4 regions of the Paraburkholderia sp. Ac-20347 genome follow, and region 4 is predicted to be linked to each of the others. Evidence: predicted binding sites of a transcription regulator. Region 4 holds the regulator's gene; each other region holds the start of a gene.
The links. The regulator HrcA, encoded in region 4, represses chaperone genes, less so after heat shock. The targets are predictions, from matches to a motif close to TTAGCACTCNNNNNNNNNGAGTGCTAA.

Region 1: the regulator HrcA is predicted to act here: its motif matches at 5,424-5,450, upstream of groES (co-chaperone GroES).
Region 2: the regulator HrcA is predicted to act here: its motif matches at 3,963-3,989, upstream of G3N97_RS09695 (co-chaperone GroES).
Region 3: the regulator HrcA is predicted to act here: its motif matches at 4,823-4,849, upstream of rpoH (RNA polymerase sigma factor RpoH).

Annotation. Positions count from the first base shown of each region.
Region 1 covers NZ_JAAGPN010000121.1:16,543-23,892, forward strand. The annotation lists gene G3N97_RS22220 (ABC transporter permease) at 128-1,018, opposite strand; gene G3N97_RS22225 (ABC transporter ATP-binding protein) at 1,015-2,049, opposite strand; gene G3N97_RS22230 (ABC transporter substrate-binding protein) at 2,153-3,193, opposite strand; gene groL (chaperonin GroEL) at 3,452-5,086, opposite strand; gene groES (co-chaperone GroES) at 5,101-5,391, opposite strand; gene G3N97_RS22245 (biopolymer transporter ExbD) at 5,651-6,079, opposite strand; gene G3N97_RS22250 (biopolymer transporter ExbD) at 6,101-6,526, opposite strand; gene G3N97_RS22255 (MotA/TolQ/ExbB proton channel family protein) at 6,546-7,334, opposite strand.
Region 2 covers NZ_JAAGPN010000034.1:39-7,388, forward strand. The annotation lists gene G3N97_RS09680 (rubredoxin) at 359-529, opposite strand; gene G3N97_RS09685 (hydroxymethylpyrimidine/phosphomethylpyrimidine kinase) at 873-1,709, shown strand; gene groL (chaperonin GroEL) at 1,893-3,533, opposite strand; gene G3N97_RS09695 (co-chaperone GroES) at 3,578-3,868, opposite strand; gene G3N97_RS09700 (acyltransferase) at 4,434-5,624, shown strand; gene G3N97_RS09705 (glycosyltransferase family 4 protein) at 5,845-6,972, shown strand; gene G3N97_RS09710 (hypothetical protein) at 7,028-7,350, opposite strand, start outside.
Region 3 covers NZ_JAAGPN010000095.1:18,456-25,805, forward strand. The annotation lists gene nagE (N-acetylglucosamine-specific PTS transporter subunit IIBC) at 1-167, shown strand, start outside; gene cydX (cytochrome bd-I oxidase subunit CydX) at 255-371, opposite strand; gene cydB (cytochrome d ubiquinol oxidase subunit II) at 416-1,552, opposite strand; gene G3N97_RS19075 (cytochrome ubiquinol oxidase subunit I) at 1,597-3,186, opposite strand; gene cydP (cytochrome oxidase putative small subunit CydP) at 3,176-3,445, opposite strand; gene rpoH (RNA polymerase sigma factor RpoH) at 3,826-4,767, opposite strand; gene G3N97_RS19090 (nuclear transport factor 2 family protein) at 5,416-5,799, shown strand; gene leuA (2-isopropylmalate synthase) at 5,961-7,350, opposite strand, start outside.
Region 4 covers NZ_JAAGPN010000047.1:26,244-33,593, reverse strand. The annotation lists gene dnaK (molecular chaperone DnaK) at 1-1,537, opposite strand, end outside; gene grpE (nucleotide exchange factor GrpE) at 1,903-2,463, opposite strand; gene G3N97_RS12050 (RNA-binding S4 domain-containing protein) at 2,968-3,375, opposite strand; gene hemH (ferrochelatase) at 3,419-4,498, opposite strand; gene hrcA (heat-inducible transcriptional repressor HrcA) at 4,706-5,725, opposite strand; gene G3N97_RS12035 (NAD kinase) at 6,018-6,929, shown strand; gene recN (DNA repair protein RecN) at 6,989-7,350, shown strand, end outside.

The DNA of each region.
Region 1 (7,350 bases), on a different contig from region 4:
CTGAACGACCGTGCGGAATTGAGGATCTGCGGAGTGGAATTAATGCGGCTAAATCAAAACGCCGGATGCGCCCTATCGCGTCATCCGGCTGATTCGGCTCATTCGGCTCATTCGGTTAATTCTGCGCTCAATGCTGAACGCCCCAGCGACGCACGGTCAGCCGTTCGAGCGTATCGAAAACCAGATGCTCGACGAGCAGGCCAATGAGGATCACCGCTGCGAGCCCGGCGAACACACGATCGGTATACAGCTCATTGCGATTCTGGAAGATGTACCAGCCCAGGCCGCCCTGCCCCGCGCTCGCGCCGAACACCAGTTCCGCCGCGATCAGCGTGCGCCATGCAAAAGCCCAACCCACGCGCAGGCCCGCGATGATCGACGGCAACGCAGCCGGCACCAGAATGAGCGCGACGTGGCGCAGGCCGCTCAGTCCGTAATTGCGTCCCGCCATGCGCAAGGTGGCGGGCACGCCCAGAAACCCCGTGTACATATTGAGCGCAAGCGGCCAGAGCACGGCGTGCACGAGCACGAACAGCAGACTGCCCGTGCCGAGTCCGAACCAGAGCAGCGCGATGGGCAATAGCGCAATCGAAGGCAAGGGATTGAACATCGCGGTCAGCATGGAGAGCAGATCGCGGCCCGCACGCGTCGACACGGCCAGCGCCGTGAGCGCGAACGCGAGCACCACGCCGATGGCATAGCCGCGCAACAACACGGACAGCGAAATCGCGGTCTTCTCCAGCAACTCGCCGCTCAGGATGCCTTGCACGAACGCCATGAACGTCGCGCCGAAAGTCGGCACCAGCAGATCGTTGTTCACGATGCGCGCGGTGATCTCCCACGCTGCGATCAACAGCAGCGCGATCAGCGTGCGCCTCAACCAGCTTGCATCGGAAAGACGCTTCGCGAGCGGCAGCGGCACCGAATCGCCGCCGGGCGGCACGGGTTGCAGTGTGCGTTCGTATTCCTCGCGCACGGGCGGCAGCGGCGGCAGGGCCGCGCGATTCGGCGTGCTCATGCGTGTGCCTCCGCGTTGATCTTTTCTTCTCGGTTCGCTTCTGCGTTCGCTTCTGCGTTCATTTCCGTCTCGAACAACAGGCCGTGAATGCGCGCGACGTTCGCGCGAAAGCCTTCATCGTCGAGACTGGCGTGCGACCACGCGTGACTGTTCAGCTCCGCGCGCACGCGTCCCGGATGCGCTGAAAGCAGCAGAATGCGATTACCCACCACCAGCGCTTCTTCGATCGAATGCGTGACGAACAGCAGCGTGAAGCGTTCGTCGTCCCAGAGGCGCAGCAATTCCTCCTGCATCTTGCGACGCGTGAGCGCGTCGAGCGCGGCGAACGGTTCGTCCATCAGCAGCACGCGCGGCTGCATCGCGAGCGCGCGTGCAATCGCCACACGCTGCTTCATGCCGCCCGAAAGCGTGTGCGGATACGCATCGGCAAAGGCCGCAAGGCCGACCTTGTCGAGATAATGCAGCGCGCGCGCCTTCGCCTCGGCGCGCTGCAGCTTGCGGGCCACACGCAACGGAAACGCGACGTTCTCCACCACGGTCTTCCACGGCGGCAACTGATCGAACTCCTGGAACACGACGACGCGATCCGGACCGGGGCCGCGCACGCGCTGACCGTCGAGCGCGATCGTGCCGCCGACGGGTTCGATAAAGCCCGCGATCGCCTTGAGCAAGGTGGACTTGCCGCAGCCCGACGGCCCCAGCAGCACGAAGCGGTCGCTGCCGTAGACGTCGAAGCTCACGTCGTGCGTGGCGCGCACGATGCGCTCGCGACTACGATATTCGAGGCTGACGCCGTCGATGGCGAGCAGCGGGCCGCCAGCATCGGCGATAGGGGACGCGTAGCCCGGCACGGCGCGCGGCGTGCGCTGGCCGAAGGCCGCGTCGGCGTCGCCCGCTTTCGGCGCGGCGCCTTCCAGGCCACGGCGCGCCAGCGGCGCGTGGGCCCCGAGTCGGGAGGGTGTGACTGTCACGATCGGAACTCCAGCAGAGAAAACGTCAACATACGGGCAGCCGCCGCGCATCCCAACCAAGGAATCGCCATATCCAAAACACGGCGATGCATAAACGCCGGTTACGGCGCTTCAGCAGGCGAAATCAACACACGAAATCGGCACGCGAAATCAACACGCGGAATCAGCTACCGCCCGCCGTCGCCGGATCGTCGAAGAAATAATCGCGCCAGCTTTTGGGCTCGTTGCGGATCGCGCCGGTGCGATACATGAATTGCGCGAGCGGCAGCGTGTTCTGCGGCGCCGTCTTGAACTGCACCTGCGGATCGCGCAGGATCTTCAGCAGCAGATTGCGGTCGATCTTCGAACCATTCACGCGGATATAGATATCGGCGGCTTTCTCGGGATCGGTCGAAATCAGATGAGCCGCGTCGGCGAGCGCCGCCACGAAGGCGTGATAGGTTTTCGGATTCTCGTCGCGGAATTTCTGCGTGGTGTAGAGCACCGTCGCCGAACTCGGGCCGCCGAGCACATCATAGGAATTCAGCACGATATGCGCCTTCGGGTTCCCGGCCAGTTCCTGCTGCTGGAACGGCGGATTGCCGAAATGGGCCGTGATGACGTTGCTGTTCGCGATCAGCGCAGCGGCTGCATCCGGATGCGGAATGGCCTGCGTGAGCTTGTCGAGCCGGTCGACCTGCTTGTCGCCCCACTGCTTCGCCGCCGCGTATTGCAGCACGCGCGACTGCACGGAAACGCCCACGGCGGGCACCGCAATGCGATCCTTGTCGGTGAAGTCGGCCACGGTCTTGACGTTCGGATCGGTGCTCACGAGGTAGTACGGCAGGTTGCCGAGCGAGGCCACGCCCTTCACGTTCTGGCGGCCGTGCGTGCGGTCCCAGACGGTCAGCAGCGGGCCGACGCCCGCGCCCGCGATATCCACCGCGCCCGAAAGCAGCGCATCGTTGACGGCCGCGCCGCCCGAGAGGCGAACCCAGTCGACCTTGATGTCGACGCCGGCCTTGCGCCCTTCCTGCTCGATGAAGTGCTGATCGCGCGCGACGTTGAGCATCAGATACACCACGCCAAACTGTTCGGCGACGCGAATCGTGCCCTCGGCGCGCGCCGGTTGCGTCGCGGCCAGCGTGCCGGCGGCGAGCGCCACGGAAAGAGAAGGCGCAAACGCGCGGCGCAAGGCGTGCGCGGCGCGAGACAGGAACGGCATAGGCGTACCCCGTGATAGTTGTCTGAGTGAGTTTGAAAGGCGCATGTAACTTGCCGATAGAGGCCAATCTAAATGCGCCTGCTGCACCTGACAACGAAGCAAATCCGATACGTTTATCCAGTCGAGTCATAAAGCCGCTGCTAACGCATACAAGGGCGCGAACCTATGCGCGCTCGCATCGGCCACAATGAAAAAGCCACGACAAATGCCGTGGCTTTTCATTGCTATACGCGTGAATATCGCGTGCGTGGCTGCCGGTCAGAAGCCCAGATCGCCGCCGCCAGGCACGCCGCCCGGCGCAGGCGCGGTCGCCGCCTTGGGCGCTTCGTGAACGGTCGCATCGGTCGTCAGCAGCAGCCCGGCCACGGACGCCGCGTTTTGCAGCGCCGTGCGCGTGACCTTGGTCGGATCGAGCACGCCCTTTTCGACGAGGTCGCCATACTGGCCCGTCGCCGCGTCGTAACCGAAATTACCCGAGCCTTCCGCCACGCGCGCCGCCACCACGCTCGCCTCTTCGCCCGCATTGGTCACGATCTGGCGCAGCGGTTCTTCGAGCGCACGCAGCACGATCTTCACGCCGGCGGTCTGATCGGGGTTGCTGCCCTGCAGATTGAGAATCGCCTGGCGCACGCGAATCAGCGCCACGCCGCCGCCCGGCACGATGCCCTCTTCCACCGCCGCGCGCGTCGCGTGCAGCGCATCGTCCACGCGATCCTTCTTTTCCTTCACTTCGATTTCGGTCGCGCCGCCCACCTTGATCACCGCCACGCCGCCCGCGAGTTTCGCCACGCGTTCCTGCAGCTTCTCGCGATCGTAATCGGAGGTCGCTTCTTCGATCTGCACACGAATCTGCTTCACGCGCGCTTCGATCGCCGCCGCTTCGCCCGCGCCATCGATCACCGTGGTGTTTTCCTTGCCGATCTCCACGCGCTTGGCCTGACCGAGTTCGGCGAGCGTGGCCTTGTCGAGACCCAAGCCGGTTTCCTCGGCGATCACCTGACCGCCCGTGAGGATCGCGATATCTTCGAGCAGCGCCTTGCGACGGTCGCCGAAACCGGGCGCCTTCACCGCGACCGTCTTCAGCACGCCGCGAATATTGTTGACGACGAGCGTCGCGAGCGCTTCGCCCTCGATATCTTCCGCGATCAGCAGCAGCGGACGCCCGGCCTTCGCCACCTGTTCGAGCACCGGCAGCAGATCGCGGATATTCGAAATCTTTTTGTCGTGCAGGAGAATGAACGGATTGTCGAGTTCGGCAATCTGCTTATCCGCGTTGTTGATGAAGTACGGCGAAAGATAGCCGCGATCGAATTGCAGACCTTCGACCACGTCGAGTTCGTCGTCGAGTGACTTGCCGTCTTCCACCGTGATCACGCCTTCCTTGCCCACGCGATCGAGCGCTTCCGCAATGCGCTGGCCGATCGACTCTTCGCCGTTGGCCGAGATGGTCGCGACCTGCGCGATTTCCTTGCTCGTGGTGGTCGGCTTGCTGATCTTCTTCAGCTCCTCGATCGCCGCGCTCACGGCCTTGTCGATGCCGCGTTTCAGATCGAGCGGATTGAGGCCGGCCGCCACGTATTTCTGCCCTTCGCGCACGATCGCCTGCGCCAGCACGGTGGCCGTCGTCGTGCCGTCGCCCGCGGCGTCGCTGGTTTTCGACGCGACTTCCTTGACGATCTGCGCGCCGATATTCTGCACCTTGTCCGCGAGTTCCACTTCCTTCGCCACCGACACGCCGTCCTTCGTCACGACCGGCGAGCCGAAGCTGCGTTCGAGCACGACGTTGCGTCCCTTGGGACCGAGCGTGACTTTCACGGCGTCGGCGAGAATGTTCACGCCTTCGATGAGTTTGCTACGGGCGATGTCGCCGAATACGATGTCTTTCGCTGCCATGATCGATGCTTCCCTCAGGATTGAACGACTGCGACGATGTCTTCTTCGCGCAGCACGAGCAGTTCGTTACCGTCGACTTTCACGGTCTGACCGGCGTATTTGCCGAACAGCACGCGGTCGCCCACGTTGAGATCGGGCGCGATGCGGCGCCCGTCGTTGTCGCGCCGGCCGGGACCGACGGCGAGCACTTCGCCCTGGTCCGGCTTTTCGGCGGCGCTATCGGGAATCACGATGCCCGACGCGGTTTTGGTTTCCTGATCGAGTCGCTTGACGATCACGCGATCGTGCAATGGGCGCAGGCTCATGGGCGTAGTCCTTTAACGTTATCGGCGATGGGCTGGCACTCGTTCAATGCGAGTGCTGATGGAAAACCGAGTATAGAAAACGCCTTCGCCGCGCTCCAATAATGGATTGGCAATTCGATATCGCGCGAATCCTGCAATCGATATGGCGATGCGTGAGTTGAATAGAAGGCGAATCGAAGGCGCGAAAAAAAAGCGAACGGCGCACCGTTCGCTTTAACGAAGTCCTCCCGTTCGGATCGAACGAGGGCCATCCCCAGTTTTACTGCATGTATTGCTCGTTTCCAATCAAGCCGATCTTCGTCGCGCCTTCACGCTGCGCGGCCGCCAGCACTTCAGCCACGGCGCGATACGGCGCGGCTTTATCCGGCAGCAGATGAATCTCCGATTGATCGGCTTGCGCCGCCACGTCGGCCATATGCCGTTCGAGATCGGCGTGATCCTGAAGATGCGCGCCGTTCCAGGCGAGCGCGCCGCTTGCGTCGATATCGACCTGCACGACCGGCGGCGGCGCGGCGGGCGGCGGCGGATCGCCCACGGGCAGATTCATTTTCACCGAGTGCATCTGGATTGGAATCGTGATGATCAACATGATCAAGAGCACGAGCATCACGTCGATCAGCGGCGTGGTGTTGATATCCACCATCACGTCCGGTTCGTCGCCGGAACCCTGGTTCACCTGCATTCCCATATCTGTTTCCTTCGCTCGCGCTCAACCGCCGCGCGCGGGCGGCTGCGTGATGAACGACACCTTCGTGATGCCCGCGCGCTCGCAATCGGTCACCACGCGACCAATGAACTCGTAGCGCGTGGACTGATCGCCGCGCACGTGCACCTCGGGCTGCGGATCGCGCTGCGAGACCGTCTTCAGTTGCGCAAGCAGCGTGGGCGAGTCGACGCGTTTTTCGTTCCAGAAGACGTTGCCGTCCTTGTCGACCGCGATCTCGATCGCGTCCGGTTTGGTCTGCAGCGGACTCACGGTTTCCTTCGGCAATTGCACGGGCACCGTATGCGTGACCACCGGAATCGTGATGAGAAAGATGATCAGCAGGACGAGCATGACGTCGACGAGCGGCGTCGTGTTGATGGTGGCGATCACCTCGTCTTCGCCACCGTCCTGAGCTACGTTCATGGCCATGATGACTCTCTTCGCGCGCTCAGCCCGCGTTGGCGACGGCGCGCACGTTGCGCTTGCGGCCCGACAGCAGCACCGTATGCAGTTGCGCGCCGAACGTGCGCACGCGCTCCATCAGCGACTTGTTGCGGCGCACGAGGAAGTTGTAGCCGAGCACGGCCGGCACGGCGACCGCGAGGCCGATGGCGGTCATGATGAGCGCCTCGCCCACCGGACCCGCCACCTTGTCGATCGATGCCTGACCCGCGATGCCGATCGCCGTGAGCGCGTGATAAATGCCCCACACGGTGCCGAACAGGCCGACGAACGGCGCGGTCGAACCGACCGTCGCGAGAAACGCGAGACCGTCCTGCAGGCGATTGCCGACGTTGTTGATCGAGCGGTCGATGCTCACCTGAATCCACGTATTGCGGTCCACTTCTTCGAGCAGCACTTCGTCGTGATGCTCGGCGGCATCGATGCCGGTTTCGGCGATGAAGCGAAACGGCGAGCGTTCGTCCAGTTGCGCGGCGCCTGCCGCGAGCGACGGCGCTTCCCAGAGTTGCTGATCCGCCGACTTCGCGCGGCGATTGGCGCGCGCCTGTTCGACGAACTTGGTGACCATGATGTACCAGCTACCCATCGACATGGCGACCAGCACGAGCAGCACGAAACGCGCGACGAAGTCGCCGTTCTTCCACAGCGCGTCGAGGCCATAGGGGTTCGCGGTCTCCACGCCGGCGGCTTGTGCCCACGCCGTGACGGGAATCGCCGCCGCCACGGCGACGACGGACAGGGCCGCACGCGCGGCAAACTTCGATTGCTTGTTCATCAGGACTCCAACATTA
Region 2 (7,350 bases), on a different contig from region 4:
CAGTTGCAATGCGGTTGCAGTGCGGGTTGCAATGACCGCGGCCCGGCGAGACGGGCGAACGCGGCGCGAGCGGGCCGCACATCGGGCGGCGCGGGGGCGTGGCGGCCTCGACTACGCTCAGGCGGCCCGCGGACGAGCCATCACTGAGCAATTTGCGCGCCGCACGCCGGTCGTGCGAGTGACGCAAGGCGAAGTGCGCGAAGGCAGCAGTCGGTGCGTCATTCGCGTCATCGTGCGACATCCGCGAAACCGAGCGGATGAAATCGAAACCGCCGCAGCGCCAACCTGCGGCGCGACTTGAGCGCCGGCTTCGGCGCCGATCTTCGGCCAGCCGGAAGCGACGCTCCCGGCCCGTGCCTCAGATCTGGACCATCTCGAAGTCTTCCTTGCGCGCACCGCACTCGGGGCACGTCCAGTTGATCGGCACATCCTCCCAGCGCGTGCCGGGCGCGATGCCTTCGTCTGGCAAACCGGCTTCTTCATCGTAGATCCAGCCGCAGATCAGGCACATCCAGCTTCTATATTCCATTCTTATGCCGCGTCGAAAAGTCCAAAAAACCGCACGCCCGCACCCGTCGATGACCCTGCGGGTGCGAGGTGAAGGCGGTTGGGGAAACCTGCCAGGAAACAAGAGCCATGATGGTACCGTGTTGCCGTTTTTATGCCTAGCAACCGTGACGCCGCGCGCCTCGCGTGCGCTCCAACTACGCGCTGTGCGGCGGCCATGCGAAATTCCCTTGCGCGAGACGGCTCATCCGGCCCCTGTGAGCGCCGCCAGGCGGCATAATTGAACGGACAGCGGCAAACCGGCGTTTCGCCGTCCGCCGCAACCGCCTTGCATTTGCAGCGAGCCAACCTTTCTCGTCACGTTCATGCCCAGCGACACCCCTCCCATCGTCCTTACCTTCAGCCTCTCCGATCCGACCAGCGGCGGCGGCCTGCAAGCCGATCTGCTCACGCTCGCCAGCATGGGCTGCCACGGTGTCACCGCGTTGACGGGTTACACCGTGCGCGATTCCGCGGGCTGCGACGAAGTCACCGGCCTCGATCCCGAAACCGTCGCGAGCCAGGCGCGCATGCTGCTCGAGGACATGCCCGTCGCGGCGTTCAAGATCGGTGCCGGCACGCGCGCGGAAGTGGTGAGCGCGATCGCCGAAGTCGTCGCCGACTATGACGAAGTGCCGCTCGTGCTCGCGCCCGACTTCACGCTCGACGACGAACACGTGCTCGCCGCCGACGAACTGCGCGAAGTGGTCGCCGACCTGCTCGTGCCGCAAACCACGCTGCTGGTCGCCGACGTCTCGGTGCTGCTCGCGCTCGCGCAGCCGGACGGCGACGCCGAAGCGCCCAGCATCGACGCCGCCATCTCGCATCTGCTCGCCACGGGCTGCGAGTACATCCTCGCGATGGAAACCGGCTCGCACCGCGTGGTGAACACGCTCTACAGCGAGGAAGGCCAGTTGCGTCAAGACTTCTGGGACCGCGCGAACAATCCGGTGATGGGCGTGACCGACACGCTCGGCGCGGCCATCGCCGCCCTGCTCGCCAACGGCCAGGAACCGCCCGAGGCCGTGCGCGAGGCGCAGGAGTATCTCTATCAGACCGTGCAGGGCGCGTTCCGCCCGGGCATGGGCGCTTGGGTGCCGGACCGCTTCTTCTGGGCACGCAGCAACGACGCCGAAACGTCGGACGAGGAAGGCGAGGCGTAACCGGCATACGCCGATCAACCCGCGCGGCAGCCCCGGCTCCCGCGCGCGAGACAAAAACGCCAGACGTAAAAAAAACCCGCATCGCTGCGGGTTTTTTCTTTTGCGGACGATGGAAACACGCCGCGAGGCGCATTTCCATCGGCACGTCGATGTAAATCGCGGAGGTCTTTCGACCCACCGAATTTACATGTCCATGCCCATGCCGCCCATGCCGCCGGGCATGCCGCCGGGCATCGGTGCATCTTCCTTCGCGACTTCGACCACTGCTGCGTCCGTCGTCAGGAGCAGGCCAGCGACCGAAGCTGCGTTTTGCAGCGCCGTACGCGTAACCTTCGTCGGGTCGACGACACCAGCTTCGACCATGTCGACGTACTCGCCCGTTGCTGCGTTGTAGCCGTAGTTGCCCGAACCTTGAGCAACCGCTGCCACGACGACCGACGCTTCTTCGCCACCGTTCGTGACGATCTGGCGCAGCGGCTCTTCCATCGCGCGCAGGACGATCTTGATACCTGCGTCCTGGTCTGCGTTGACGCCCTTCAGGCCCGTCACAGCAACGCGAGCACGGATCAGCGCAACGCCGCCGCCCGGGACGATGCCTTCTTCAACGGCAGCGCGGGTTGCGTGCAGCGCGTCTTCCACGCGTGCCTTCTTTTCCTTCATTTCGACTTCGGTCGCAGCGCCAACCTTGATCACTGCCACGCCGCCTGCCAGCTTGGCAACGCGCTCTTGCAGCTTTTCACGGTCGTAGTCCGACGTCGCTTCTTCGATCTGCGTGCGGATTTGCTTGACGCGCGCTTCGATGCTTGCGGCTTCGCCTGCACCGTCGATGATCGTCGTGTTTTCCTTGCCCACTTCGATGCGCTTCGCTTGACCGAGTTCGTTCAGCGTTGCCTTTTCGAGCGTCAGGCCGGTTTCTTCCGCGACGACTTGACCGCCGGTCAGGATCGCGATGTCTTCCAGCATGGCCTTGCGGCGGTCGCCGAAACCCGGAGCCTTGACGGCGACGGTCTTCAGGATGCCACGGATGTTGTTGACGACCAGCGTAGCCAGCGCTTCGCCTTCGACGTCTTCAGCGATGATCAGCAGCGGACGGCCAGCCTTCGCGACTTGTTCCAGGATCGGCAGCAGATCGCGGATGTTCGAGATCTTCTTGTCGAACAGCAGGACAAACGGGTTGTCCAGAACGGCGACTTGCTTGTCCGGGTTGTTGATGAAGTACGGCGACAGGTAGCCGCGGTCGAACTGCATACCTTCGACGACTTCGAGTTCGTCTTGCAGCGACTTGCCGTCTTCGACGGTGATGACGCCTTCCTTGCCAACCTTGTCCATCGCTTCAGCGATACGGTCGCCGATCGACGAATCGCTGTTCGCCGAGATCGAGCCGACTTGCGCGATTTCCTTGTTGGTCGTGCAGGGCTTGCTGATCTTGCGCAGTTCTTCGATCGCGGCTGCAACAGCCTTGTCGATGCCGCGCTTCAGGTCCATCGGGTTCATGCCCGATGCGACGTACTTCATGCCTTCGCGAACGATCGATTGCGCGAGGACGGTTGCCGTCGTCGTGCCGTCGCCTGCGTTGTCGCTGGTCTTGGAAGCAACTTCCTTGACCATTTGCGCGCCCATGTTCTGGAGCTTGTCCTTCAGCTCGATTTCCTTCGCGACCGAGACACCGTCCTTGGTGACCGTCGGGCCGCCGAACGAGCGCTCGAGGACCACGTTGCGGCCCTTCGGACCCAGCGTGACCTTCACAGCGTTGGCGAGAATGTTCACGCCTTCAACCATCTTGGAACGGGCGGAATCGCCGAACACGACGTCTTTAGCTGCCATCTTCTAACTCCTTGAATTCTTGATGAATGAGCGGTGGGCTGAGCTTACTTCTGCACCACGGCCATGATGTCTTCTTCGCGCATCACGAGCAGTTCGTTGCCATCGACCTTGACGGTCTGGCCAGCGTACTTGCCGAACAGGACGCGATCGCCGACCTTGACGTCGAGCGCGATCAGGGAGCCCTTGTCGTCACGCTTGCCCGGGCCCGTGGCCAGGACTTCACCTTGATCCGGCTTTTCTGCCGCAGCGTCCGGGATCACGATGCCCGAAGCGGTCTTGGTTTCTTGATCCAGGCGCTTGACGATCACGCGATCATGCAAAGGACGAAGGTTCATGGATAGATCCTCTCTCTTGATTGGGACTTGAAGAGACTCAAGAAAACCTGGTTGGCGAAGGTGCCAGCCAGAGATATGTGTACACCGAGCGTTGTTAGCACTCTCATGCGGTGAGTGCTAATTATATGGACGGGTAGTGACAAATTCAAGAAGGGGGGCGGAGACAAAAGTGTCGAGGCTGTCGGATGAGGGATCTTGAGGCGGCGTGGTCTTCTTTGCGACGCTCCTGCGCAACCTGAAAGACCAATTAGTTACGCAAAAACAACGACATAGAAATCCGGCCGCGTCGCACGCTTCGCTTCCACACGGCAATCGGCAACTGCTCGAAACCGCGTTTTTTGCACGCCGAGGCGCGAGAGCTCCGATATTTTTTTCGCCCAGGGGAATCCCGACCCTGCTGTGCGCAGTGCCAGAAATGCGTCCTTCCGGCTGGCGCGATAAGGATCACACCCCATTATTCTGAGCCACGCGCTTGGTGCCCTATCCCACTGAGCCGGCCACCGAAATCGCGCAGCATGGTGGCCGATTCGTCGCGTCGTCTCCCACCTCCCGGATAGCACGCCAAATGACCCATAGCGCCAGCCGACGTCGCTACGACGTCCTTGACGGACTCAGAGGCATCGCCGCGACCATGGTCATGGTGTATCACTTCACGCTGTTCGGACGATGGCCGCTCTTTCCGAACGGGAATATCTGCGTCGATCTATTTTTCATTCTGAGCGGCTTCGTCATCTTTCACTCTTACGGGGAAAAGCTCGCGAATCGCTCGATGAGCCACACACGCTATCTGGCGAAGCGCCTGATACGCCTGTACCCGATGCTCGTTATCTCGTCGCTCATCGGCATACCGACGCTCGTATTCATCAACAGCCTCGGTCTTGCAAACTTCACTCGCCCAGGTCTCATAGCGGCGGCGGCATCCAATGTGTTGATGATTCCCTACCTGGGCGACAGATCGATCAACAATATGGGCATACCGGGCCATGCTGATCCCGCATCGGCGTCCATAGGATCGATTTTCCCGATCAACGATCCGGCGTGGTCGCTGTTCTTCGAAATCGTGGCGAGCGGATTGTTCCTGTTATTCGTTCGGGCCAATGAAAAGAAGCTGTTCTTCATTGCGGCATGGGGGGCGGTCACCACGCTACTCATCGCCTTGCTGGTGGAACTCAACGCGGGCCGACTCGCGCTTCAATTCGGGCTCGGATGGGGTACGTCGAATTTTTTGGGCGGATTTAGCAGGGTCGTTTACGGATTCGCGATGGGCATCCTCGTTTATCGACTCCACCTTCGCGAGAATCAGCCCGCCCTGCTGATCGCCTTACGCAAATGGATTCCGTCCGAAGCCGCGCTCTATGGACTGTTTGCGGCTATTTGCGCGTTTCCTTATCTCGTACGCGGAATCTATCCGTTCTCCATTATTTTCACGATCGCGCCGATTCTGGTTTGGCGCGGCGCCGAACTCGATGTCTCTTCCACGCGATCCAGCCATTTGACGCGTCTGCTGGGTCGCTTGTCGTATCCGATCTACCTGCTTCACTTCCCTATCGGCCGCCTGGTTTTTGCGTTGTCGAAGAGCGGGCAAGAAGCGCAGGCGGTCTTTATCTCGATCATCGCCACGCTGATCGCGGCCTGGCTTGTCGAGCGTTTCGTCGATCACCCGATCAGACAATGGCTCGAACAATCGCTGGTGCGCCGAAACGCGCCGGCCTCACAAGCAGAAGCACGGCCGAATTGTTCGACTCTGCTCGATTAGCGGCGCATTTCACGCTCGCCGTATGCCACCAGCAGCCGGCTTGCGTGCGCCAGGCAGCAGTGACGTGCGCGTTGCGCGCGGATACTCTGCGGCAGTGCAACGTGAGATGACCGCGGAAACGTAGATGATCAACCCTGATACCCGGGACAGTCCCCGTCGCCAATTAATCGTCTATTTCAATGGCACTTTCGTCAACAACCGGAATGGCGCGCATGTCCGCGTGACGTCGCTGCTCAATCTGCTGATCGGTTACGGCTGCAAAATCACCGTCTACAGTTACTCGAACCACGGGGAGTGTCCGTGGGGCGACGCCGAGCGCACGATTTTCAGCAAACAGTTTCCCGGCGTCGCGCTCGTACTCGACCGGCGTTCGCCAGTGCTGCGTTATTGGGGAAAAGCCAAAAAGAAACTAAGCGGCGTTTTTCCGGATTGGATTCCGCGACTGCTCGGCGCTCATCTGCCCGCGCTGACGCCCAATTACGACCGGCTCCGAAAGCAGTATCCCGACGCGCTATTCATCGTCAATTACGCCAATGGCCTGCTGGAACTGAACGGCATCGATCCCGATTGCTGCGTGATCGAAACGCACGATATCGACTTCCTGCAATTCAGCAAGCGCTTTGGACACGCGCTCACGAGCCGCAGAATTGCCGAGAAATTTCGCAGCGAAACCGGCTTGCTGCAAAGCGCGCTTTCATTGCTCGCGATTGCGCGCACGGAGGCCGGGATGTTCCGGCTGTTCTTTCCGCACAAGCCGGTATTCTTTTTGCCGAAATACAGTGTCGCGAGTCATCGCAATTTAGACGCGCTACAGGGCGGCGGCGATATCGATCTGCTTTTTATCGGCTCGCGCAATCCGTTCAACGTGGATGGCATTATCCATTTCATCGACGAGCAACGCGAATTGCTGCAGCGTTTTTCTCTGGCGATCGCGGGCGAGGTCAGCATGAATCCCGAAGTCGTCGAAAAGGCATCGGCGATCGGCACTATCCGGCTACTCGGTTTCGTCGACGATCTGGACGCGCTTTACCGGCGCGCGAAGATCGTGATTGCGCCTGTCGATGGAACGGGCCTGAAAATCAAGGTGGTCGAAGCGTTGGCGGCGGGCAAGCCGGTGTTCGGCTCGCGTCATTCGCTGGAAGGCTTGCCGCCCGGCAGCGAACGTTGCGCCTTTCTGATCGACGCCGGGCAGATCAGCGCGATCTTGTCCGATGCGGCCAGCCTGAATGCAGCTTCGGAAGCAGCGCTCGCTTATTCGCAATCACAGGCGAGCACTGGCGATATTGCGGAGTTCCGGGAGTTTCTCGATACCCAACGCGTCGTCGACTGGCCATCTACTGTTCGATAAGCGGCCTTCCTTAAAGACGCATCATCGGCGCGGTTTAAAACCGCGCCGAATGCGCTCAACGAATCCGGTTAAGATTTCGGACGATCCGCCTGCGAACAGGCACGACGACTTTCATCACCGAAGCCTTTGCACTGTCGCTCCCTGCGTTTGCTCCAGGGTCCTGCGGATGCACGCCGATTTTCCGCAGGTAATGATTGGCGGCCAGAATACGCCCGCGTGCGCGGCTCGCATTGGTCTCGTAGACGAACGCATACGAAACGCTGCGCTCCCCGCCGGTTTTCACCCAATGCGGCGCGTCTTGCGGTTGATGAAAGCCGCGCCCAGGCATCAGGCTGAAGACGTGCTCGAGACTCTTGTCGCGCGTGCGCAAATCCACCT
Region 3 (7,350 bases), on a different contig from region 4:
CGGTCGCGGCCACGCGTCTGCGCGTGATCGTGCGCGATCCGGCCGCGGTCGATCGCGCGAAGCTCGATGCGCTCGACGTGGCGTGGGTGTCGGCGGATACGCTGCACATCGTCGTGGGCGATGCTGCGCCGCGTTACGCGCAGGAACTGGCGCTTCAACCGGCATGATCGGCTGAACCGCGACAGCGGTGAAATGAAAAACCGGCAGGTTGCCAGCCTGCCGGTTTTTTTATGGGCGCGTCGCGGCGCCGTACGTTAATGCGCGTCGTCGCCGTGAGTTTGCATGTTGTGCTGCTCGTCGAGCCACATCACGTTGATGATGCCGAAGGCGAGCGCCACGCCGATGCCCAGAATCCAGGTGAAGTACCACATGATGTTCGCTCCTGCGTGTGTTGCCGACGTTGCCGATGTTGCGTTCAGTACATCGTGTTGCGCTTGTCGTCGAGTGCGTCGACGGTCACCTTGCCGCGCATGATGCGATACGCCCAGGTGGTGTACGCGAGCACGATCGGCAGGAAGATGATGACGGCCACGAGCATGATCTCGAGCGTCATCTTGCTGGACGTCGCGTCCCAGACCGTGAGGCTCGAACGCGGATCGAGCGACGACGGCATGATGAACGGGAACATCGAAAAGCCCGCAGTGAGAATCACCCCGACGATCAGCAGCGACGTGCCGATGAACGCCGTCTTTTCGAGCCGCGATCCAGCCAGCACGAACGCGATCACGCCGCCCAGAATGCCGACGATCGGCGCGGCCGCCATCCACGGATACGTCACGTAGTTTGCGATCCACAGGCCCGCGCCCGGCTCGACGCTCTTGAGCAGCGGATTGGCGACCGAGTCGTAGGGCGCGGCATCGGTGATCGCATAGCCGCCGATCAGCGTCGCCACCAGGGCGCCCGCCACCACGAACAGCACGACCGCGAGTCCCGCCATCAGGCGCAGCGCCTTCGACGCGCGCTGGGCCACTACGCCGTCGCTCTTCAGTTTCACGAACGCGGCGCCGTGCGCGCTGAGCATGGTCAGGCTCACGAGTCCGCAGATCAGCGCGAACGGATTGAGCAGCGCCCAGAAGCTGCCGTAGTACGTGACGCGCAGATCGGTGTCGTACTGGAACGGCACGCCTTGCAGCAGGTTGCCGAACGCCACGCCGAACACCAGCGCGGGCACGAAGCCGCCGATAAAGAGCGCCCAGTCCCACGCGCCGCGCCATCTGGGGTTGTCGCGCTTGCCGCGATAGTCGAAGCCCACGGGTCGGAAGAACAGCGCGAAGAGCACCAGCAGCATCGCGAAGTAGAAGCCCGAGAACGACGCCGCGTAGACGAGCGGCCAGGCGGCGAACATCGCGCCGCCCGCGGTGATCAGCCAGACCTGGTTGCCTTCCCACGTCGCGCCGACCGTGTTGATGACGATACGGCGTTCCGCGTCGGTTTTGCCGAGGAAGGGCAGCAGGATGGCTGCGCCCATGTCGAAGCCGTCGGTGAGCGAGAAGCCGATCAGCAGCACGCCGATCAGCACCCACCAGATCACTTTGAGGGTTGCGTAGTCCATGGTGTGTTTCCTGATGTAGGTCCGGGTCCGGGGCCGTTAAGCCTTCAGGCGACGCGGTTTCCGCTCGCCACGGCCGCCGCGCCCTGCTCGTGGAAATAGCGTCCCGTCTGCAGCGAGGACGGCCCGAGGCGCGCGTACTTGAACATCAGCGTGATCTCGATGATGAAGAGCGCCGTGTAGAACACCACGAAGCCCGCGAGGCTCAGCCACACGTCGCCGGGCGCAAGGCTCGACGCGGAGAGATGCGTCGGCAGCACTTCGGCGATGGTCCACGGCTGGCGGCCGAGTTCGGCGACGACCCAGCCGAATTCGGCGGCGAGCCATGGCAGCGGAATCGCCCAGACGGCCCAGCGCAGGAACCAGCGGCGATTCTCCTGGAGCAGCGAGCGTTGCGCGCAAAACCAGAACGCGAGCACGAAGGTCAGCAGGAACAGCATGCCCAGCCCGACCATCACGCGGAACGACCAGAACACCGGCGCGACGGGCGGAATCGAGTGCTTCGCGGCGGCCTTGATCTGCGCGGGCGAGGCGTCGACCACATTGGGCGCGAACTGCTTCACGAGCAGGCCGTAGCCGAGATCGGCCTTGTGCGCTTCGAACACGTCGCGCGTGGCGGTGTCGGCGTTGCCTTCCTTGAGCTTTTGCAGCGCGGCATAGGCGAGCATGCCGTTCTGGATGCGCACTTCGGCGCGGCCCATCAGATCCTTCAGACCGATCACGGGCTCGTCGATCGAACGCGTGGCGATGATGCCCATCAGGTACGGAATCTGGATCGCGTAATCGGTGCGCTCTTCCTTCTGATTAGGAATGCCGAAGAGCGTGAACGGTGCGGGCGCCGGCGCGGTGTCCCATTCGGCTTCGATGGCGGCGAGCTTCACCTGCTGGACTTCGCCGGTGCGATAGCCCGATTCGTCGCCGAGCACGATCACGCAGAGCGTCGAGGCGAGGCCGAAACCGGCGGCGATCGCGAACGAGCGCAGCGCGAAGTCGACGTCGCGGCGGCGCAGCAGATACCACGACGAAATGCCGAGCACGAACATCGACGCCGTCACATAGCCCGCCGAAACGGTGTGCACGAACTTCACCTGCGCGACCGGATTGAAGATCACCTGGAACAGGCTCGACAGCTCCATGCGCATGGTTTCGTAGTTGAATTCCGCACCGACCGGATTCTGCATCCAGCCGTTGGCGACCAGAATCCACAGCGCCGAGAGATTCGAGCCGAGCGCGACGAGGAAGGTGGTGAGCAGGTGGCCGCCCTTCGACATGCGGTTCCAGCCGAAGAAGAACAGGCCGACGAAGGTGGACTCGAGGAAGAAGGCCGCGAGCCCTTCGACGGCGAGCGGCACGCCGAAGATGTCGCCCACGTAGTGCGAGTAGTACGACCAGTTGGTGCCGAACTGGAATTCCATCGTGAGACCGGTGGTGACGCCCATCACGAAATTGATCGCGAAAAGCTTGCCCCAGAACTGCGTCATGTCCTTGTAGATCGTCTTGCCGGTCATCACGTAGACGGATTCCATGATGACGAGCAACCACGAGAGCCCGAGCGTGAGCGGCACGAACAGAAAGTGATAGAGCGCGGTGACCGCGAACTGCAGCCGCGAGAGATCGACGGTTTCGCTAATGGGCATGGTGATCCCCTTGTTGCGGGTTCGTCCCGGCCGGGACCGGCACGGAGAGAATGGCCCGGGCAACTTCTGCGGGCGGCATGTTCATGTTCTCGGCCTGCGGATGATTGAAGAAGGCGTACTTCAGCGCCATCAGCAGCACGAGCTTGAAGGCGAGAACGAGAACGATGTCGCGGGCGAAGGTCGGGCCGCGCGCCCACTGGAGAATGCGTGCGCGCAGAAGCGGTCGCGTACGCGCTGCCTGGCCGGAAGTGAAGTTCATGACGATGACTGTTGCCCCTAAAACTTGTGTCCCCGGCCAGGCCTGCACGCGGCCCGGATTGGCGTACATCTTGTGTACAAGGATTCTAGGAGTGGGGTCATCAGGACACCGTGACAAGAAGCCACGAGCGCCTGCCTCACCCATCAGTAATGCGATCCGTTTTGCTTGGAATCAATGTTTGGGGTCGCATTCTGATGTTTGCAGCCGTGCATCAGACAAAGACTGCATGGCATGCGAATTCATCTTACGGGGGAACGCTCAGAGGCGGTTTGAACGTGTACCTAATTCTGGCGGCGGAAAAGAAAAAGCCCCGCACCTGTTAGGGGCGGGGCTGTCGGCGTCACGCCCGCGGGGCGGGCGGCGCTTGATTGAATCGCGCGTCAGGCGTAGGCGGCGAGCGCCGTGCGCATCTTCTTCATCGCGCTGGATTCGATCTGGCGAATCCGCTCGGCCGAGACGCCGAACTCGTCGGCCAGTTCGTGCAGCGTCGAACCGCCCGAACCGTCGTCGGCCACGTTCAGCCAGCGCGCTTCGATGATGCGACGGCTGCGCGGGTCGAGCGCTTCCAGTGCGCTGGCGATGCCGTCCGACTGCAGACGGTCGCGGTCGCGCGCGGCCATCACGGCAGTCGGCTCGCTGTGCGAGTCGGCGAGCCAGGCGATCGGCGCGAACGATTCCTCGCCGTCGTCGTTCTGGCTTTCCAGCGCGATGTCGGCACCCGACAAACGCGTTTCCATCTCTACGACTTCCTCGCGCTTCACATTCAGTTCCTGCGCCAGGCCGTCGATTTCCTCCGGCGTGAACGACTGCAGGCCCTGCTTGTGGCTGCGCAGGTTGAAGAACAGCTTGCGCTGCGCCTTGGTAGTGGCGACCTTCACCATGCGCCAGTTGCGCAGAATGTATTCGTGGATCTCGGCCTTGATCCAGTGCATGGCGTACGACACGAGACGTACGTTCTGTTCGGGGTCAAAGCGCTTCACGGCCTTCATCAGACCGATGTTGCCTTCCTGGATCAGGTCGGCGTGCGGCAGACCATAGCCGAGGTAATTACGGGCGATCGAGACCACGAGGCGCAGGTGCGACAGCACCATGCGGCGCGCGGACTCCAGATTGTTTTGCTCGCGAAATTCAGTCGCGAATTGACGCTCCTCTTGCGGCGTCAACATCGGGATCCGGTTTACGGCCTGGATGTAGGCGTCGATGTTGCCCAGTTGGCCGGGCAGCAGGGAAGCGTTCGCGAGCGCCAGGGCACCCGAACCCGCGGCCTTGGCCGGCTTGGTGTTCAGCGTACCCGGAAGGGTCATTGCCATTGCGTTGCTCACGTAGCGAACTCCTCAGGAATCTTGCAAAAGTCGGACTGCGACTCCACGTTGGATGTTAGCACTCTGAATCAGCGAGTGCTAATACTTGGAGTCGGTAGGGGCTTCATGGTTCCGTATTCCCTATCGAAATAGTTGTTTCGATAGGTTTCAGCAAAGTCACGGGAAGCAGACGGGACGGGCTTTCCAGCCCGATGCGGCGCGCGCACACCCGCGAACCGAGGAATAACTCTAGATCGATGACACCGCGCGCAGCCGGCGCGGCAGAGAAATTGGGGCTGGATAATTGCAGAATAAGCGGTGCTGACGGACTAAAAATCGGGCCCCACAGGCGCCGTTCCGCGCTGACGGTCGCGCCCGAATTCTGCTCACGGAACATATCTAATAGACATCAGAATACGCCGAAAGTGTTGCGATGCGACATTGCGGCGCAGGTCTTGCCGGCCTGGAGCGTGCGGCGCGTCACACAACGCCGTCTGCCGATGACAGAAGCAATCGCACAGCGCGACGGGCCTTTCTGACGTGCATATGGGGGCGATCCTTTTGATCGCAAGCGTCCAAACCTGGTATAAATTTCAGCGACACGCATGCGTACATCTTCTGTGCGAGCCGGCGCGAGTGGCGCGGGCTCGTGCGCAAGGGGCCCGGCTAATGGTGGCAAAAGTAATCGAAGCGATTCGCGGACTGGAGCGCGAGCGGTTTCGCGCGATGGTGGACGGTGACGGCTCGTCGCTGGATCAACTGCTGTCCGACAACGTCTTTTTCGTTCACACGAACGGCAAGCGCGAGACCAAGCAGCAGTTCATCGATGCGATCACGGCGGGGCGCCGGCGCTACCGTCAGATCGAGATCCAGTCGCAGGACGTGCTGCCGGTGGGCAACGAGACCTGCGTGGTGTCGGGGCGCGTGCTGATCGAGATGGAAGCGAACAACGGCGCGCTACTATTTCCTATTGCCTACACGGCGATCCAGACGCAGGAGGATGGCCACTGGCGTCTGCTCGCGTGGCAGGCGACGCGTTGCGCGATCGAGTGAGATCCGGTAAGTCCACTCGCCGATCCGCCTGCTAGGGCGTTTCGGGCGCACGCCGGCGGCCCGTTATGCCGCCGGCGCTCAACGGCGCCGCCTCCAGGTTTGCTGCTTTTCTGCTGCTAACTTTCCAACTATTGATCGCTTTGGGTCGCTTCGTGATCCGATCAGGCCGCGACGCGCCGGTCGATCGTCTGCCACGCCGCACGGTTGATGGCGCTGACGACCGCGGCGACCACGGCCTGCGCCGCGTCGTCGGCGACGCCTACGCCGTGGCGCAGCGCCTGTCCGCCCACCCGCGCACCGACGAACACCGCCGTGCCGCCTTGTGCGGTGCGCGCGGTTTCAAACGACGTGATCTCCACGCTTTCTTCCGCAACGTCGGCGAATGCGGCCGCGACGGCTTGCGCATGCGCTTCGTCGATCTGCGCCGACGCGGCAATCGCGACGTCGCGGCCTTCGAAGCGTGCGCGGCCCGCGCCGGCCATCGTTGCCGGACCCTTCGTGTCGAAATACTCGCGTTCGAACAGCGAGCAGATCGCCTCGCCGGTGATTTCCACGCCGGATGCGTCCGTGACCTGTTGCACGGCGTGGCTGAATTCGATCTGGACGCGGCGCGGCGGCGTGAAGCCCATGCCGCGTTCGAGCAGATACGTCGCGCCGCCCTTGCCCGACTGGCTGTTCACGCGGATCACCGCGTCGTAGCTGCGGCCGAGATCGGCGGGATCGATCGGCAAATACGGCACTTCCCAGATCGCGTCGGGCTGCTGAAGCGCGAAACCCTTGCGGATCGCGTCTTGATGCGAGCCCGAAAACGCCGTGAACACGAGGTCGCCCGCGTACGGATGGCGCGGATGCACGGGCAATTGATTGCAGCGCTCGACCACGCGGCGCACGGCGTCGATGTCCGAAAAATCGAGGCCCGGATCGATGCCCTGCGTGTAGAGATTCATCGCGAGCGTGACGAGATCGACGTTGCCGGTGCGTTCGCCGTTGCCGAAGAGACAGCCTTCGACGCGGTCCGCGCCCGCGAGCACGGCCATTTCGGCGGCGGCCACGGCGGTGCCGCGGTCATTATGCGGATGCACGGAGAGCACGATGCTGTCGCGATACGCGAGGTTGCGGTCCATCCACTCGATCTGGTCGGCGTAGACGTTGGGCATCGCGGCTTCGACGGTCGCCGGGAGATTCACGATCATCTTGTGATCGCGCGTCGGGCGCCACGTCTGGGCAACGGCGTCGCAGACTTCACGGGCGAACGTGAGTTCGGCCATGCTGAAGGTCTCCGGCGAGTACTGGTAGGTCCAGTGCGTCTGCGGGCGGGCGTCGGCGTGCTCGCGGATCATGCGCGTGCCGTTCACGGCGAGCGCCTTCACTTCTTCCTTCGACTGGCCGAACACGATCTTGCGGAAAGACGGGCAGATCGCGTTGTAAAGATGCACGATCGCGCGCGATGCGCCATCGAGCGCCTCGAACGTGCGGGCAATCAGATCTTCACGCGATTGCACGAGCACTTCGATCGTTACGTCGTCGGGAATGCGCTTTTCGTCGATGAGC
Region 4 (7,350 bases):
TTTCGGCTTCCGACAGGCCCGAGTTCGCCTTGATGGTGATGCGGTTTTCCTTGCCGGTCGCCTTGTCCTTCGCGCCGACGTGCAGAATGCCGTTCGCGTCGATGTCGAAGCTCACTTCGATCTGCGGCACGCCGCGCGGTGCGGGCGGAATGCCTTCGAGGTTGAACTCGCCCAGCAGCTTGTTGCCCGCCGCCATTTCGCGTTCGCCCTGGAACACCTTGATCGTCACGGCCGACTGGCTGTCGTCCGCCGTCGAGTAGACCTGCGAGTGCTTGGTCGGGATCGTGGTGTTCTTGTTGATCATCTTCGTCATCACGCCGCCGAGCGTCTCGATACCGAGCGACAGCGGGGTCACGTCGAGGAGCAGCACGTCCTTGCGGTCGCCCGACAGAACCTGACCTTGAATCGCGGCGCCGACTGCAACGGCTTCGTCCGGGTTCACGTCACGGCGCGGATCCTTGCCGAAGAACTCCTTCACCTTTTCCTGCACCTTCGGCATACGCGTCTGGCCGCCGACGAGAATCACGTCGTCGATGTCGCCAACCTTCACGCCTGCGTCCTTGATCGCCACGCGGCACGGCTCGATGGTGCGCTCGATCAGGTCTTCGACCAGCGCTTCCAGCTTGGCGCGCGTGATCTTCAGGTTCAAGTGCTTCGGACCCGATGCGTCCGCCGTGATGTACGGCAGGTTGATTTCGGTCTGCTGGCCCGACGAGAGTTCGATCTTGGCCTTTTCAGCGGCTTCCTTCAGGCGTTGCAGCGCGAGCACGTCCTTCGAGAGGTCGACGCCCTGCTCCTTCTTGAACTCGCCGATGATGTAATCGATGATGCGCTGGTCGAAGTCTTCGCCGCCGAGGAACGTGTCGCCGTTGGTCGAGAGCACTTCGAACTGCATTTCGCCGTCGACGTCCGCGATTTCGATGATCGAGATGTCGAACGTGCCGCCGCCGAGGTCGAACACGGCGATCTTGCGGTCGCCCTTTTCGGCCTTGTCCAGACCGAACGCGAGCGCGGCTGCGGTCGGTTCGTTGATGATGCGCTTGACTTCCAGACCGGCGATGCGGCCCGCGTCCTTGGTGGCTTGACGCTGGCTGTCGTTGAAGTACGCGGGAACCGTGATCACGGCTTCGGTGACCGGCTCGCCGAGGTAGTCTTCAGCGGTCTTCTTCATCTTGCGCAGCACTTCTGCGGAAACCTGCGACGGCGCGAGGTTCTGGCCATGCGCTTCGACCCAGGCGTCGCCGTTGTCGTGCTTGACGATCTTGTAGGGCATCAGGTTGATGTCCTTCTGCACTTCCTTCTCGTCGAAGCGGCGGCCGATCAGGCGCTTGACCGCGTAAAGCGTGTTGCGCGGGTTCGTGACCGACTGGCGCTTGGCCGGCGCGCCGACCAGGACTTCGTTGTCGTCCATGTAGGCGATGATCGACGGCGTCGTACGGGCGCCTTCGGAGTTCTCGATCACCTTGACCTGATTACCTTCCATCAGCGCCACGCACGAGTTCGTGGTGCCGAGGTCAATACCAATAATTTTGCCCATTTTTGTCAAATCTCCAATTTTGATCGCTGCGAGGACGCCGCTTTGCGCGGTTTTCGACGCGGTTTCAACAAGGTTTCAATCCGCGTGATCGCGGCTGGCGTCCACTTCAATTCGGAACTGCTGCCCAAATAAGTGCCGCGTTGGCGCTTTTCAAGGGGTTTGGGCTATGCATCCGTTAATTTTTTTCAATCGGCGGCGCATTTTCGCGATGTTTTGGAAAAAGCGCCACCTTCACTTTCTAAAGCCTTACGAAACGACCGCGAGGCCACCGGAAAGCACAACTGCGCTACAGCGGATGACGGCTGCGCGACGCCGCGTCTTCAGTCTGACTGCCGACGCCCGGCGGTGCGCGCCATTTACACCGCTTACTTCGGCTGCGACACCGTGACGAGCGCCGGACGCAGCACGCGGTCGGCGATCACATAGCCCTTTTGCAGCACGCTAACGACGGTGTTGGCTTCCTGCTCCGACGGCACCATCGAGATGGCCTGATGGCGGTGCGGATCGAACTTCTCGCCGACCGGGTTGATCGCGAGGACCTTGCCCTTTTCCAGCGCGCCGCTCAGCTGCTTGAGCGTGAGCTCGACGCCTTCGTTGACCTTCGCGAGGTCGTCCGAGCCGTGCGCGAGCGCGGCTTCGAGGCTGTCGACCACCGGCAGCAGGTGCTCGGCGAAGTTTTCGATGGCGAATTTGTGAGCCTTGGCGACGTCTTCCTGCGCGCGGCGGCGAACGTTTTCCGTCTCGGCCTTGGCGCGGATGAACGCGTCCTGCAGCTCGGCGACCTTCGCTTGCGCCTCGGCAAGCGCGGCGTCCGCGCCGCCTTGCTCAACCTGACCGGCGTCGGCCTGCGGCTGTGCGGCGGCCTGGGACGCGTCGTCCGCGGGCGTGGGGTTCTGGCTCGTCGGGTTCTCTTGCGTGTTTTCCATGTCGCTGAACGTCGTTGAATAGTAAAAAGGGACACGAAGCACCGGCCCGTACGGACCGTCTGTTTCGCCGCCCCGGCAGCCGTTGTGCCGACGCGACAGATGCTTCGTACATTGCGACAGCACATGGGTGCCGGATCGCTTGTTTCAAGGGCTTTCCAGCGGTTTTTTATACAACGGTCAAACCGCGGAAACTGCCCGTTACAATCATTACCGCAGTGCGGAAAAATTGAAATTGAGTGCGCCGCCCGCCTGACCTACACTCAGGAACAGGTGCTGCTCTATCACACGTATACCCTGAGCCCGGCACCGCACCGATTGGACCCGGAACCGGGTTCACCTGGCCGTTTTGGCGCGATCCCTTGGGGAGTACCGTGAAACTGACCTTTGCCATATCGGTGGTCGCTCTGGTACTCATTGCCGGAACCACCACCATCTGCATGTCCGGCGCCGTGAACGAGAACACCACCGAATACGGTGGCGTCCACGCCACGATGGAAGCCCTCTTCAATCCTCACGCGAAAGTTTGTCGATAGTGCGGCGGTCGCGTTTGGTCGGCCTGCCCTGCAACACGGCCGCCGGTTCGCGAAAGAGCCGGCGCCGGTCCTGCTCGGCCGCCCGCCGGGCGCGCCCGGCTTCGGTTTCCGCGTAGAGCGTCTGCGCCACGCTGGCCGGGCCGCGCACCTCGCAGATTCCCAGCACATCCACTTCCCAGACCACGTGATCGATCTCGAATTCCACGCGATCGCCCACGCGCACTTCCTTCGACGCCTTCACCGCTTCGCCGCCAATGCGCACGCGGCCTTTGCCGACCGCATCGGTGGCCAGCGAGCGCGTCTTGAAAAAGCGCGCGGACCAGAGCCACTTGTCGATGCGCAGGCGCGCGCCCGGCTCCGTCGAAATTTTGTAGTTCATACGTTGCGTCCTGATTAAGCGAAACGCGCGCGGCACAGCAGCGTCACGCCACCGCGCCCGCAGCGTGTACGCCGGCGCTCGCCGCCTGCACCGGCCAGCCTTGCAGGTTTTGCGCCACGATCTCGCCGAGCGCCGCGATCCACGCGCGCGAGTCGTTCAGGCACGGAATACGGTGGAACTCCTTGCCGCCGCCGTGCAGGAATTCGTCGCGGACTTCCATGCCGATTTCCTCGATGGTTTCCAGGCAATCGGCCGTGAAACCCGGACAAAACACATCCGCACGTCGCACGCCTGCCTGCCCCAGCTCCTTGAGCGTGGGCGCCGTGTACGGCTGCAGCCACTGCGCGCGCCCAAAGCGCGACTGGAACGTGACGCGGCACTCGACCGACGAGAGTTCCAGCGCGTGCATGAGCAGCGACGCCGTCTGCTGACACTGCTCGTGGTACGGGTCGCCAAGATCGAGCGTGCGGCTCGGCACGCCGTGGAAGCTCAGCACGAGACGATCCCCGGCCGCGAAATCGGGCCTGCCGTGCGCGCTCCAGTACTGATGCACCTGCGCGGCCAGCGCGGCGATATAGGCCGGATGGTCGTGATAGCCGCGCAGCGTGCGGATCTCGGGCTGATTGCGCATGCGCCGCAGTGCAGCAAACGCAGCGTCGAAGGCCGTGGCCGTGGTCGACGCCGAGTACTGCGGATACATCGGCACGAGCAGGATGCGTTCGGCGCCCGCGAGCTTGAGCTGATTGAGCATCGCCGGGATATCGGGCGTGCCGTAGCGCATCGCGTAATCGACCAGCACCGTGTAGTCGTTGATCTGCAGCAGATGGCGCAGCGCGTCGGTCTGCTTTTGCGTGTGCACGCGCAGCGGCGAGCCCTCGGGCGTCCACACGGCGGCGTACTTTTTCGCCGACGAGCGCCCGCGCAGCGGCAAAATCAGCGCGCGCAGGATCACCTGCCAGATCGGCGCGGGAATCTCGACCACACGCGGGTCGGAGAGAAACTGCGCGAGATAGCGGCGCACGGCGCGCGGCGTGGGCGCGTCGGGCGTGCCGAGATTGATGAGCAGCACCGCAACACGATGCGCGACAGCGGATTGCAGAGGCCGCTCGAGGTCGAAACGCATAGGCGATCAGGTACGCCGCGCGAGCAGCGCAGCAACGGTTGCACAAGGGATCATTATAGCGGGCGGCTTCGGGTCAATCAGGCGGCGGGCGCTCAGCGGGTGTGCTGCGGTGTGCGCCAGGCAACGCAGCGCAGTGCGCGCCGCAACGTTAGCCATTCGGCTAATGGCGCGACGCGCCGCTTTCGCCGATCATGGCCCGCAAGCCGCTCAGTTCTGGCTGAGCGTGAGCGAGAGCAGCCGCGCGGTGATGTCCACGATCGGAATCACGCGGTTGTAGGCCATGCGCGTCGGGCCAATCACGCCGAGCGTGCCCACGATCTTGCCGTTCACTTCGTACGGCGCGGTCACCACGCTCATTTCCTCGATCGGCACGAGTTGCGACTCGCCGCCAATGAAGATCTGCACGCCCTGCGCGTGGCTGGAGACGTCCAGCAGTTGCAGCAGGCTGGTCTTCTGGTCGAACACGTCGAACAGCTTGCGCAGGCGCGCCATGTCCGAGGAAAGGTCGGCCACTTCGAGCAGGTTGCGCTCGCCCGAGATCAGCACGGTCTCGCCGGTATCCGATTCCTCGGTGCTCGCGGTCACGGCGGCGTGCATGAGCGTGGTCATGTCGCCGCGCAGTGCGTCGATTTCCTCGCGCAGGCGGCGGCGCACCTCGTCGAACGAGAGGCCCGCGAAATGCGCGTTGATGTAATTGGAGGCTTCGATCAGCTCGGAAGGCGCGAAATCGCGCTGCGTCGCCATGATGCGGTTCTGCACGTCGCCTTCGGGCGTCACGATGATCAGCAGGATGCGCTTGTCCGAGAGGCGCATGAACTCGATCTGCTTGAACACATGGCTGCGGCGCGGCGTGAGCACCACGCCGGCGAACTGCGAGAGATTCGAGAGCACGCTGGCCGCCGCCGCCACTACCTTCTGCGGCTCGCCGGGGCGCAGCGTGGTTTTCACCGCGCGCGTGAGCGCGTCTTCGTCGCCGGACGGCTCGACGGTGAGCATGGTGTCGACGAACAGGCGGTAGCCGCGCGGCGTGGGCACGCGCCCCGCCGAAGTGTGCGGACTGGACACGAGCCCCAGCTCCTCCAGGTCCGACATCACGTTGCGGATGGTCGCCGGGCTCAGCTCCAGCCCGGAGAATCGCGACAGCGTGCGCGAGCCAACCGGCTGCCCTTCGGCGATGTAGCGCTCGATCAGCGTCTTGAGGAGGGTTTGTGCGCGGGGATCTAACATGACTGAAAATTTTAGCCTAATGCCGGGTTCGGGGCGAGTACGCACGCGGGCGCTCGGGCGGCGGACGGAACCCGCGGCGGGCCGCCGCCTGGCGGGGCCTGTCACGCGACGTATCTCACGAAATGGGTCGCTGTCATCGGCGCGTCACCGGTTTTTGGGAGAAAGGCGCCGCGTTGCAGGGGAAAAGCACCCGCGGGCGCATCGGCCGCGAGGCGGCGTTTTTTCGCTCGCCGCCCCGCCCGTATTGGCTCACAGGTTCCTTTTCGGGACCTGACTATGGTGTAATTGCGGCATGCAGATCCAGAAGATCCAGAGCCAGTTCAAGACGGTTGCGCTCGTCGGGCGCAGCAACACCCAAGGCATCGGCGAGCCGCTGATGGCGCTCGCCCAGACCATTTCGCAACGCGGCTTCGACGTCGTGTTCGAAGCGCAGACCGCCCAGGAAATCGGCGCCACCGGCTATCCGTCGCTTCAGCCCGCCGAAATCGGCGCGCGCGCGGACGTGGCCGTGGTGCTCGGCGGCGACGGCACGATGCTCGGCATCGGCCGCCAGCTCGCGCCCTACCGCACGCCGCTCATCGGCATCAACCATGGGCGGCTCGGCTTTATCACCGACATCCCGTTCTCCGACATGCAGGAGATCGTGCCGCAACTGCTCGCGGGCAGCTTCGAGCGCGAGGAGCGCTCGCTGCTCGAATCGCGCATCACGCGCGACGGCGCTCCGATCTATCAGGCGCTCGCGTTCAACGATGTGGTCGTGAACCGCAGCGGCTTCTCCGGCATGGCCGAGCTGCGCGTGCACGTGGACGGCCGCTTCATGTACAACCAGCGCTCGGACGGCCTGATCGTCGCCACGCCCACGGGCTCCACGGCTTACGCGCTCTCGTCGCAAGGGCCGATTCTGCATCCGCAGTTGCAGGGCATCGTGCTCGTGCCGATCGCGCCGCACGCGCTCTCGAACCGCCCGATCGTGCTGCCCGACGACTGCAAGGTGAGCATCCAGATCGTCGCGGGCCGCGACGTCAACGTGAATTTCGACATGCAGTCGTTCACGGCCGTCGAACTGAACGACGTCATCGAGGTGCGCCGCTCGCGCCATACCGTGCCCTTCCTGCATCCGGTCGGCTATAGCTACTACCGCACGCTGCGCAAGAAGCTGCACTGGAACGAGCACCCGTCGCTGCAGGACGACCCGCAGGACTAAGCGCGTCCAACCCCGCCACAACCCTGTATAAACGGCACGCCAGCCCGACCCAAGACGCCATGCTCCGCCACCTTTCGATACGCGACTTCGTGATCGTCGCCGCGCTCGACCTCGAATTCGACAGCGGTTTTTCCGTGTTCTCCGGCGAGACGGGCGCCGGCAAGTCGATTCTCATCGACGCCCTCGCGCTCACGCTTGGCGCGCGCGCCGACGCGGGCGTCGTGCGCACGGGCGAAAGCCGCGCCGACATCACCGCCGAATTCGACACGCCGCCGCACATTCAGCAATGGCTCGACGAGCAGGCGCTCGCGCTGCCCGACGGCGAGCGCGTCGTCATGCTGCGCCGCGTCGTGGACAGCAACGGTCGCTCGCGCGCCTTCATCAACGGCACGCCCGCGACGCTCGCGCAATTGCGCGACGT